Linked DNA regions of Aliamphritea hakodatensis. The protein of the gene in region 1 interacts with the protein of each later gene in a pairwise test. Links are inferred from orthologs where the notes say so. Each region holds a gene or a part of one and is shown on either strand. Other genes may lie near its edges.

Region 1 (6,388 bases):
CCGCAAAGAAATAGGCCGTGATCGACAGGCTGGTGATAATGATCAGCTGTCGGATGCGCTGCTGAGGAATCCGTCGGGATACTGTTGCCGCGGAGTAACCGCCCAGCAGTGAGCCGGTTAACAGAACCCCACCCTCATACCAGACAATTGCACCGTCAGCGATAAAGATCGCAATGGCAATCAGGGATACACAGGACGACACCAGTAATTTAATGCCGTTCATGGCGTTTATATCGGTGTGACCGGTCAGGACCAGATAGCTCAGGGCAATGATCCCCAGCCCGGCATTGAAGAACCCACCATAAATACATACACCCAGCAGTACCGCGCCGGAACAGGCGGCTGCAAGCCAGTGGCGGGGTTTATCTGCGGGTGAAAAATGTCGCAATAGCTTATTCAGCTGATTGCCACAGATAAACAGGGTACTGGCGAACAGTAACAGCCAGGGAATGGCTGCTGAGAAGTGCTCCTGGGGTGTTTGCAGCAGTAGCCAGGCACCGGTTACGCCGCCTGTCAGGCTGATGACGATATACAGTGGGAGTTGTTTTTGGTGGGCTTTTAAATCGTGCCGGAACGCCCAGGTACCGCTCAGGTAGCCGGAACAGGCGGCAAAAGTGTTGGTGGCGTTGGCGCTGATCGGCGGAACCCCGGCGAACAGCAGGGCCGGGAATGAAATAAAACTGCCCCCTCCGGCAACAGCATTAAGCATGCCACTGATGATGCCGGCGGCGAACAGTAACAGCAGATCAGCCGGCGTCATTGATCAGAAAGGCAGTTTTTTCAGTAAGTGCTGGGCCTGTTTGTCCAGCAGCTTCTGGTAACTTTCATTGACTGCTCTGAGCAGTACCTTATCTTCCTCAGACCGTTCGATATCGGCCCCGGCCAGCAGGCTGATTTTCAGGTCCGGCGCTTCACTCAGAGCGGTATGGCTGATCAGTTCGTTGCTGTCGGTCGAGCGGGTCAGATAGCGGGCTTCTTCCTGCAGACGGGGCAGCTTTTTATAGTGACCGCGAACGATGGCCATGTGCAGGTTCAGAATGGGCTGCATCCGGCGGATGCGCTGCTGGTTAAATGCTTTGTACAGGCGGTTAAACAGCTGGCTGGCACAGATCGCGTTGATGCCGTGGGCATCTTCCGGGTTGGGGCGCAGGAACGCCAGTTGCAGATCGCCGTTACTCAGGCGGGTAATTTCGCCCTGATAAATAGCAATGACCATTTCCAGCATCCGGGTGTAGTAGTCCTGCGTCTGTTCCAGTTCCGCAGACGAGAGATTTTCCGCATGCCCTGACGTCAGATCCAGATACAGCAGGTATCCGGCTTCCTCGGCATTGACGATCATTTCCAGTTCCTGCTCGAAGGCATACAGATCGAGCTGCACTTCACCGGTGTCCTGGTCGAACAGTGGGTTTTTAAGAATGCTTGGCCGGTTGTTGTCGGCCTGTTCCTGCGGGGGTGGCTGCACGGTGGGTATATTCGCTTCCTGAGGGATTTCCAGTTCTTCAATGATCGGCGCCGGTGGCGTGTTTGCCTGCGGTGTTTCAGGCAGTGGCTCCGAAGGGGCAAAGCTGGGGATGTTCGGGGTATCAGTATCCGGTTTAAGTAAGTCCACCAGAGCATCCGGCGCAGAGGGCGGTGCGGGCTGATGTGTTTGGTTGCCGGACTGTTCAAACAGGTCTGCGACTGCCGGAGTAGCGATTGCCGGAACGGGTGTGCTGTGTCGGGCTGAGTGGCTAGCTAATTGCGCCTGAAAGGCTTCCTGTTGCTCATCGTCTTCTGCGGGGGGGAGCTGTTTACTGCCCTGGGTTGCGGGCAGTCGGGCCGCCAGCTGCCAGGTCAGTAATATACAGATGATCGCGATGATCAGCGCCAGAATCAGGGCCTGCAGCAGCAACCCCCTGAATTGCAGGTACTGTTCAGTGGGGTTCAGCACCAGGGTCAGGTTGGCCAGACTTTCGCCCTGCTGGGTAATGGTGATGTTGCGTGTCAGGGTGCCGAGCCGGTGGGCATTGCCGGCCCGGGCCAGCAGTTTGTCCGCCGGGGTGCTGACGCTGATGGCATCGATATAATCCTGCCGCACCAGCTGATTGAGCTGGTAGTTAAGACTGACCGGGTCATTGGCAAGAATCGCCGGTTTGATCAGCGCGCCGGTCTGTTCCGCCAGCAGCTGTCCGCGCTGATGGGTTTGCTGTTCGGCGACCCGTTCAGCCACCAGGTTCAGATAGAAGCCTGCCAGAAAAATACCCAGGAACAGGCAGACAGCAACGATGATGGTCAGTTGCAGCTGCGGGCGTTGCCGGGAAGTATTCAGCATAAGTTGTGTGGCTTTGTTTGATAGAGGCTTCATAGGTATCTGTTTAATTAACACTTACGCAGTCAATCTGCTCCGGTTTTGGCAAGGATCAGGCTGCTATTCTCCAGCCGGGAGATAATAGCAGTTAGCCGGGGCGGCTGTCTGTCCCTGCGGGCGCTTTTATTGCCGGATTGTGATTCCTGATTTGTCGGACGGATCAGGCCTTTTTCCTGCCAGAGCCCCGGGGTATAATGCCCCATCTCCAAGGGGTACACCATGAATGTAACTGAATATATGGCCCAGCTGGGTCAGCAGGCGCGGGTTGCTTCCCGTGCTATTGCAAAAGCCGATACCGGCCTTAAAAACCGTGCTTTACTGGCGATGGCTGATGCGATTGATGCGTCCCGTGATGCGCTGGTTGAGGCCAATGCCAAAGATCTGGCGCAGGGCGAGGCGAATGGTCTCGACGCTGCGATGCTGGATCGTCTGCAGCTTAAGTCCAGTCAGATCGATACCATGATCGAGGGTTTACGGCAGGTTGCCGCTTTGCCAGATCCCACCGGCGCGATTACGGATATGAATTATCTGCCCAGCGGTATTCAGGTCGGTAAAATGCGGGTACCGCTTGGTGTCATCGGTATTATCTATGAGTCACGTCCGAATGTGACGGTAGAAGCGGCCAGCCTGTGTCTGAAATCCGGCAATGCCACCATTCTGCGTGGCGGTTCTGAAGCGATTCACAGTAATGCGGCGGTTGCCGAATGCATTAAAGCAGGCCTGAAGGAAGTTGGCTTGCCTGAGCATGCGGTGCAGGTGGTGGAAACCACTGATCGTGCTGCGGTGGGTGAGCTGATTACCATGCCTGAGTATGTGGATGTGATTGTACCGCGGGGCGGCAAAGGCCTGATTGAACGGGTCAGCCGTGACGCCAAGGTGACTGTTATCAAACATCTTGATGGTATCTGCCATGTGTATATTGATGACGAAGCGGATCATGCTAAGGCAGTGAATGTTGCGCTGAATGCGAAAACTCACCGCTACGGTACCTGTAACACCATGGAAACCCTGCTGGTGCATGAGTCCCGCACTGAAGTGCTTCAGGAACTGGCAGAACGTTACCGGGCAGCAGGTGTTGAACTGCGTGGCTGCGAACGGACTCTTGAGGTGCTGCCGTTTGCCACTGCCGCGACGGAAGAGGACTGGGCGACCGAGTATCTCGCACCTGTCCTTGCGATTAAGCTGGTGGCGGATATGGATGAAGCGATTGCCCATATCAACCGTTACGGTTCACACCATACGGATGCCATCATTACTGAGAACTACACCAAGTCCCGCAGCTTCCTGCGTGAGGTGGATTCAAGCTCAGTGATGGTGAACGCGTCCACCCGCTTTGCTGACGGTTTTGAATACGGTCTGGGTGCTGAGATTGGCATTTCTACCGATAAGATTCATGCCCGTGGCCCGGTGGGGCTGGATGGTCTGACATCCCAGAAGTATGTGGTGCTGGGTGACGGCCATATTCGTCAGTGAGCAACACTGTTAAGCCTGCTGTCTGTGCGTTTATGGGTGGGACTTTTGACCCCATCCATAATGGCCATCTGCGTACGGCGCTGGAAATCCGTGACTGGCTGAATGCTGATCAGGTCGCACTGATGCCGTCAAAAGTGCCGGTGCACCGTCAGCAGCCGGGGGCCGGGTCTGAACAGCGTCTGGCAATGGTTGAACAGGCGGTGGCAGCGGAGCCCGGTTTATATGCTGATGCCCGGGAAGTGTCATCGGAAAAACCTTCATACACAGTACTGACCCTTGAATCCCTGCGCGCTGAGCTGGGGGCAGATGTGCCAGTGTGTATGATACTGGGAATGGATGCTTACCTGTCGCTGCCGGGCTGGGACCGCTGGCAGGAGCTGATCCGGCTGGCCCATATTGTGGTTGTTAAGCGGCCTGGCTGGGTATATCAGCCCGGTGAGCAGATGAAGGCGTTTACCCGGGTACATGAAGTCACGGATAAACAGAAAATTTTAACTGAGCCGGCGGGGCATGTGATTTTTCATGAGCTGACGCCGCTGGCCATTTCTGCCACACAGATACGCACGCTGGTGAGCGAGGGGCATTCTCCCCGTTATCTGCTCCCGGACAGCGTCTGGCAGTATATCCAACAACAGCAGCTGTATGGCTGTAAATCAAAGTAAGGTAAAGATTAACCAATGGAATTAGATCAGATGATCAATGTTATACATGATGCCCTTGAAGATATGAAAGCGAAGGACATCGTTGAGCTGGACGTCAGCGAGAAGTCGACGGTCACTGACCGTATGATCATTGCCAGCGGTACCTCTAAGCGCCACGTGCAGTCAATTGGCCAGCACGTTCTGGAGCAGGTAAAAGCCAGCGGTATGCTGCCAATGGGTATCGAAGGTCAGGACACCGGTGAGTGGGTGCTGGTGGATCTGGGCGATGCGATTGTGCACGTGATGATGCCGGATGCGAGAAGTTTTTACGATCTTGAGAAACTCTGGGGCTTCGACGAAGTCGATACTAAGAGCTGATGTGTTTTCAGTGTCTTTAACCCGCACGGAGTACAGACCGCTGCTATGAAGATTCGCCTGATTGCGGTTGGCACCAAGATGCCGAAATGGGTGACCGAAGGTTGCCAGGAATATCTGAAACGTTTGCCGGCTGAGTTTGCGATGGAGATCATTGAGATTCAGTCTGGCCACCGGGGTAAGGGGGCAGATATTGCCCGTGCCAAACGCCAGGAAGGTGAAGCCATGCTGGCGGCAATCGGAAAGGGTGACCGGGTGGTTGCGCTTGAGGTTGGCGGCAAAAACTGGAGCACCGAACAGCTGGCAGAACAGGCAGAGGACTGGCAGATGTCTGGCCAGAACGTCAGCTTGCTGGTGGGCGGCCCGGACGGGCTGGCGCCGGAATGCCTGGCGCAGGCCGATCAGAAATGGTCTTTGTCAGGGCTGACATTACCGCACCCGCTGGTGCGTATATTGCTGGCAGAACAGATTTACCGGGCCTGGAGCATTATCCAGGGGCATCCATATCACAAATAGTGACACAACCGCCGGCCACAGGGTGGCCGGACGGTTTAACGCTGACGACATTACTGTATACACATGGCCGTACTTGAAAGCCTGAAGGATCACACAAAAGAAGGAAATACCTTCCTGTCCCGGGCGCTGATCGCCTTTGTGATCGTCTGCATCCTGCTTGGGGTGCTGATCGGCCGACTCTATTATCTGCAGGTGGTGGAATATGACCATCAGGCAGCCCTTTCCGATGATAACCGTATCCAGTTGCAGCCGGTGGCACCCACACGTGGGCTGATCTATGACCGTAACGGGATTCTGCTGGCGGATAACCGCCCCAGCTACAGCGTTACCATCATGAAAGAGGAAGTGGAGGATCTTGAAACGGTCCTCACTGAGTTGCAAAAGCTGATTCCGGTCACGGAACGGCAGCTGAAAACCTTCCGTAAACGTCTTAAGCAGCGCCGCCGCCCGTATGAAACCGTGCCGTTACGTTTCCGGCTGACCCCTGAAGAAATCGCCAAAATCGGTGTGAATTATTACCGTTTGCCCGGCGTGCAGGTGGAAGCGGATCTGATCCGCTACTATCCCTACGGGGCCAGTCTGGTGCATGCGCTGGGCTATGTGGGACGGATCAACGAGAAAGAACTGAAACGGGTAGATCCGACCAATTACAGCGCGACGCACTATATCGGCAAGCTGGGCATTGAGAAGTTTTACGAGCCATTACTGCACGGCACCGTTGGTCACCACAAGGTGGAAACCAATGCCCGCGGCCGGGTAATGCGGGTGCTGGAACGCACGGATCCGGTTCCGGGGAAAGACATTGTGCTTAACCTGGATATCCGTTTACAGCAGGCAACGGAGAAGCTGCTGGGTGAGCGCCGGGCGTCTGTGGTGGCGATTGATCCGCAAACCGGCGGCATTCTGGCACTGGTCAGTACGCCGGGGTATGACCCGAATATGTTTGTCACCGGGATCAGCCAGAAGAACTACACCGCGCTGCGTGAATCTGAAGATCTGCCACTGTTTAACCGCGCCTTGCGGGGCCAGTATCCGC
Region 2 (3,254 bases), 160 kb from region 1 along the record:
ACCAGAACCTTTCGGCTTAGGCCAGCCCTTACGACGAAAAATCATCTTAACGACATATAATTGTAGTTTCATATTGATATCAACGCCTTGCTGATTTCCCAGACTGGGCACTCTGTAGCCCACGATAGCTGTGGGTTACGTGAAAAAGCTTGACGCAGGCCGCGAGAATTCCCCTGCTTTCTGATCCCACTAAGGTATACTGCGCAGCAATATTTTCAGCCTGTTTTTAAATCGGGAAATTTCTGATGAACGAGTGGTCGGACCGGGTCCGCGATATTGAGTCTTTTAAAGTAATGGAACTGCTGAAGCGTGCCAAACAGCTGGATGCGCTGGGGCATAATGTAGTCCACATGGAAGCGGGGGAGCCGGACTTCGCAACGGCAGGGCCGATCGCCGAGGCCGGCATTGCCGCGATTCAGAACGGTCATACTCAGTATACGCCGTCCGGAGGCATTCCTGAGCTGCGCCAGTTGATCGCAGAACACTACGCTAATATGTACGGGCTAGACATCTCACCTGAACGGGTGCTGGTGACCGCCGGTGCATCCGGTGCACTGCTGATGGTGTTTTCACTGCTGGCTAACCCCGGTCAGACCTTTATGATGGCTGATCCAGGGTATCCCTGTAACCGACAGTTTCTGCGTTTGGTGGAAGCCCGCGGGCAACTGGTACCGGTGACTGCAGCAGACAACTTTCAGCTGACACCGGAACTGATTGAGCAGCACTGGCAAGCGAATACAGCGGGTATCTTGCTGGCCTCTCCGGCGAACCCTACCGGCAGTGTAGTTCACCGCGATGATATGGAGCTGATCTCCCAGACGGTGAAAACTCTGGGCGGTCACCGGGTGGTTGACGAGTTGTACCATGGACTGACTTATGGCTGTAACGCGCCTTCCGTGCTGGAAGTGGATGCAGACGCCTTTGTGCTGAACAGCTTTTCCAAGTATTTCGGTATGACCGGCTGGCGTTTGGGCTGGACGGTGGTGCCGGAGAATGCCGTGGCGGATATGGAAAAACTGGCGCAGAACCTGTTTATCTCGCCGTCGACCATCGCGCAGCACGCTGCACTGGCCGCGTTTAAGCCGGAAACCCTGAGCATTCTTGAACAGCGCCGGCATGCCTTTAAAGAACGCCGGGATGTGCTGGTGGACGGGTTGCGTAATCTGGGCTTTGTCATTCCGCTGATGCCGGAAGGGGCTTTCTATGTATATGCAGATGCATCACGGTTTACCGATGATACCTTCTCATTCTGCTGGGATTTACTGGAAGAGGAACATGTTGCCGTTACCCCGGGGGTGGATTTTGGTTCCCACCGGGCGAATGAGTTTATCCGCTTCTCTTATACCACCAGTGTTGAGCAGATCGAAACAGCGCTGGAGCGACTGGCAAGGCGGTTACAGGTATGAAACTGGAAAACATGCTCGAAGGGCGGTTAATCAAACGTTATAAGCGTTTTCTGGCAGACATTGAACTGGACAATAGCCGTGAGCTGACCGTGCACTGCCCGAATACCGGTTCTATGAAAAACTGTGCGGACCCCGGCAGCCGGGCCTGGATTCAGGATTCCGGCAACCTGAAACGTAAATATGTGTATGGCTGGGAGCTGGTTGAAGTTGAAGGCCGTTATCTGGCCTGTATCAACACGGGCCGGGCAAATCATCTGGTACGTGAAGCAATTGAAACCGGCGTGGCTGATCAGTTGCAGGGGTATGAAACCTTGCGTACCGAAGTGAAATACGGCGCGGAAAACAGCCGGATTGATCTGTTGCTTCAGCAGGAAGGCCAGGCTGATTGCTATGTGGAAGTAAAAAACGTCACCCTGTTCGAGGGAGAGGGTTTAGGGACATTCCCGGATGCCGTCACCACCCGCGGTGCCAAGCATTTACGGGAATTAATGGCCATGGTGGCTGAAGGTCACCGGGCGGTATTGTTTTTCTGTGTCCCCCATACCGGTATTGAACGGGTAATGCCGGCGGATCATATCGACCCTGAATACGGCCAGTTATTGCGTGAAGCGGTGAATGCCGGTGTAGAGGTTATTGCCTATGGTGCGCGCATCACGCCGGAGGAGGTAACACTGGTGCGGCAGTTACCGGTGATGCTCTGACTTGTATTAGCCTTGATTAAATTAGTAATTGCTAATATTGTTGCGTCTTTATATGTATATGATGGCAAAGGGGCAATAAATGACCAGTATGGCGATACCGGCGCTGGCCGGTGGGTTACTGATAGGTTTATGCGCGGTACTTATGATGGCCTGGCTGGGCCGCGTTGCAGGTATCAGCGGTATCTTCTGGCAGGCTGTTAGCCGGCCTGCTCTTTTTTCCGGAGGCGCGTGGCGCCTTTTCTTTCTGATCGGTTTGCTAACTGGCGCCTGGGCTGTGCACCGGGTAAGCGGGCTGGCACTGCCGGTACTGCCTGAGGTGGTTGGCTGGCAGATTATTCTGGCGGGGTTGCTGGTGGGCTTCGGTGCCCGTTTAGGATCAGGCTGTACCAGCGGGCACGGTGTCTGCGGGATTGGTCGCTTGTCACTGCGCTCACTGGTGGCCACCTGTGTATTTGTTCTGGTGGCGATGCTGACCGTCTTTGTCATGAAGCAGGGAGGCTGACATGAGCAGGTTAACGGAATGTTCGCTGGCACTGTTTTGTGGCGGATTGTTCGGTATGGGGCTGGCGCTGTCAGGTATGACTGACCCGGCAAACATTATCGGCTTTCTGGATGTGACCGGCGCCTGGAACCCCCAGCTTGTGTTTGTGCTGGCAGCAGCCGTTGGCACTTCTGTTGCGGGTTTTTTCTGGTTGGGAAAGCGCTCCCGACCGGTGTTTGCTTTGCGTTTCCGCTGGCCGGAAGCGTCCGGAATTGATATTCGGTTGTTAAGCGGCGCAGTGCTCTTTGGTGTTGGCTGGGGGCTGTATGGGTACTGTCCGGGACCAGCGCTGGCAGCGCTGGTATACGGACAAAGTCAGACAGTTATCTTTGTGGTGTCTATGCTGGCAGGTATGGCGATTTGTCAGCTGTTCACCGGCCAGAAAAGCGCCGCCGGCGTCAGTTCGGAGCAATGCACAGCTGACCGTCGATAACTTTGAAGTTTACCGGCTCAAGGGACGTCCCGTTACAGGGGCCGGCAATGCACAGACCCGCATCTATGGTAAATAATGCACCATGGGTGGCGCACTGAATAAACTGTTTTTCAGGGTCCAGAAAGGTATCGGGCATCCATTCCAGCGGGACACCCCGGTGGGGGCAACGGTTC

What was found. Proteins that work in one complex are often made in the same cells at the same time.
Region 2: the proteins of PCI15_RS04600 (region 1) and sfsA interact in binary tests that used the Escherichia coli proteins (3 or more experiments, as listed by UniProt). The link is inferred for Aliamphritea hakodatensis from one-to-one orthologs.

The regions. Positions count from the first base shown.
Region 1 is NZ_AP025281.1:1,010,544-1,016,931, forward strand. The notes cover bases 1,702-4,693. They hold PCI15_RS04600 (glutamate-5-semialdehyde dehydrogenase), read left to right. Parts: upstream 1,702-2,566; coding sequence 2,567-3,820; downstream 3,821-4,693. Other genes in these bases: PCI15_RS04595 (atrophin-1 family protein), read right to left, coding at 1,702-2,344; nadD (nicotinate-nucleotide adenylyltransferase), read left to right, coding at 3,817-4,482; rsfS (ribosome silencing factor), read left to right, coding at 4,498-4,693. Also shown: PCI15_RS04590 (sulfite exporter TauE/SafE family protein), read right to left, coding at 1-760; more of PCI15_RS04595, read right to left, coding at 764-1,701; more of rsfS, read left to right, coding at 4,694-4,839; 23S rRNA (pseudouridine(1915)-N(3))-methyltransferase RlmH, read left to right, coding at 4,885-5,352; mrdA (penicillin-binding protein 2), read left to right, coding at 5,416-6,388. UniProt on the Escherichia coli protein: Catalyzes the NADPH-dependent reduction of L-glutamate 5-phosphate into L-glutamate 5-semialdehyde and phosphate. The product spontaneously undergoes cyclization to form 1-pyrroline-5-carboxylate.
Region 2 is NZ_AP025281.1:848,021-851,274, forward strand. The notes cover bases 256-3,254. They hold sfsA (DNA/RNA nuclease SfsA), read left to right. Parts: upstream 256-1,402; coding sequence 1,403-2,107; downstream 2,108-3,254. Other genes in these bases: PCI15_RS03815 (pyridoxal phosphate-dependent aminotransferase), read left to right, coding at 256-1,406; PCI15_RS03825 (YeeE/YedE family protein), read left to right, coding at 2,187-2,609; PCI15_RS03830 (YeeE/YedE family protein), read left to right, coding at 2,611-3,081; PCI15_RS03835 (Rieske (2Fe-2S) protein), read right to left, coding at 3,047-3,254. Also shown: more of PCI15_RS03815, read left to right, coding at 246-255. UniProt on the Escherichia coli protein: Binds to DNA non-specifically. Could be a regulatory factor involved in maltose metabolism.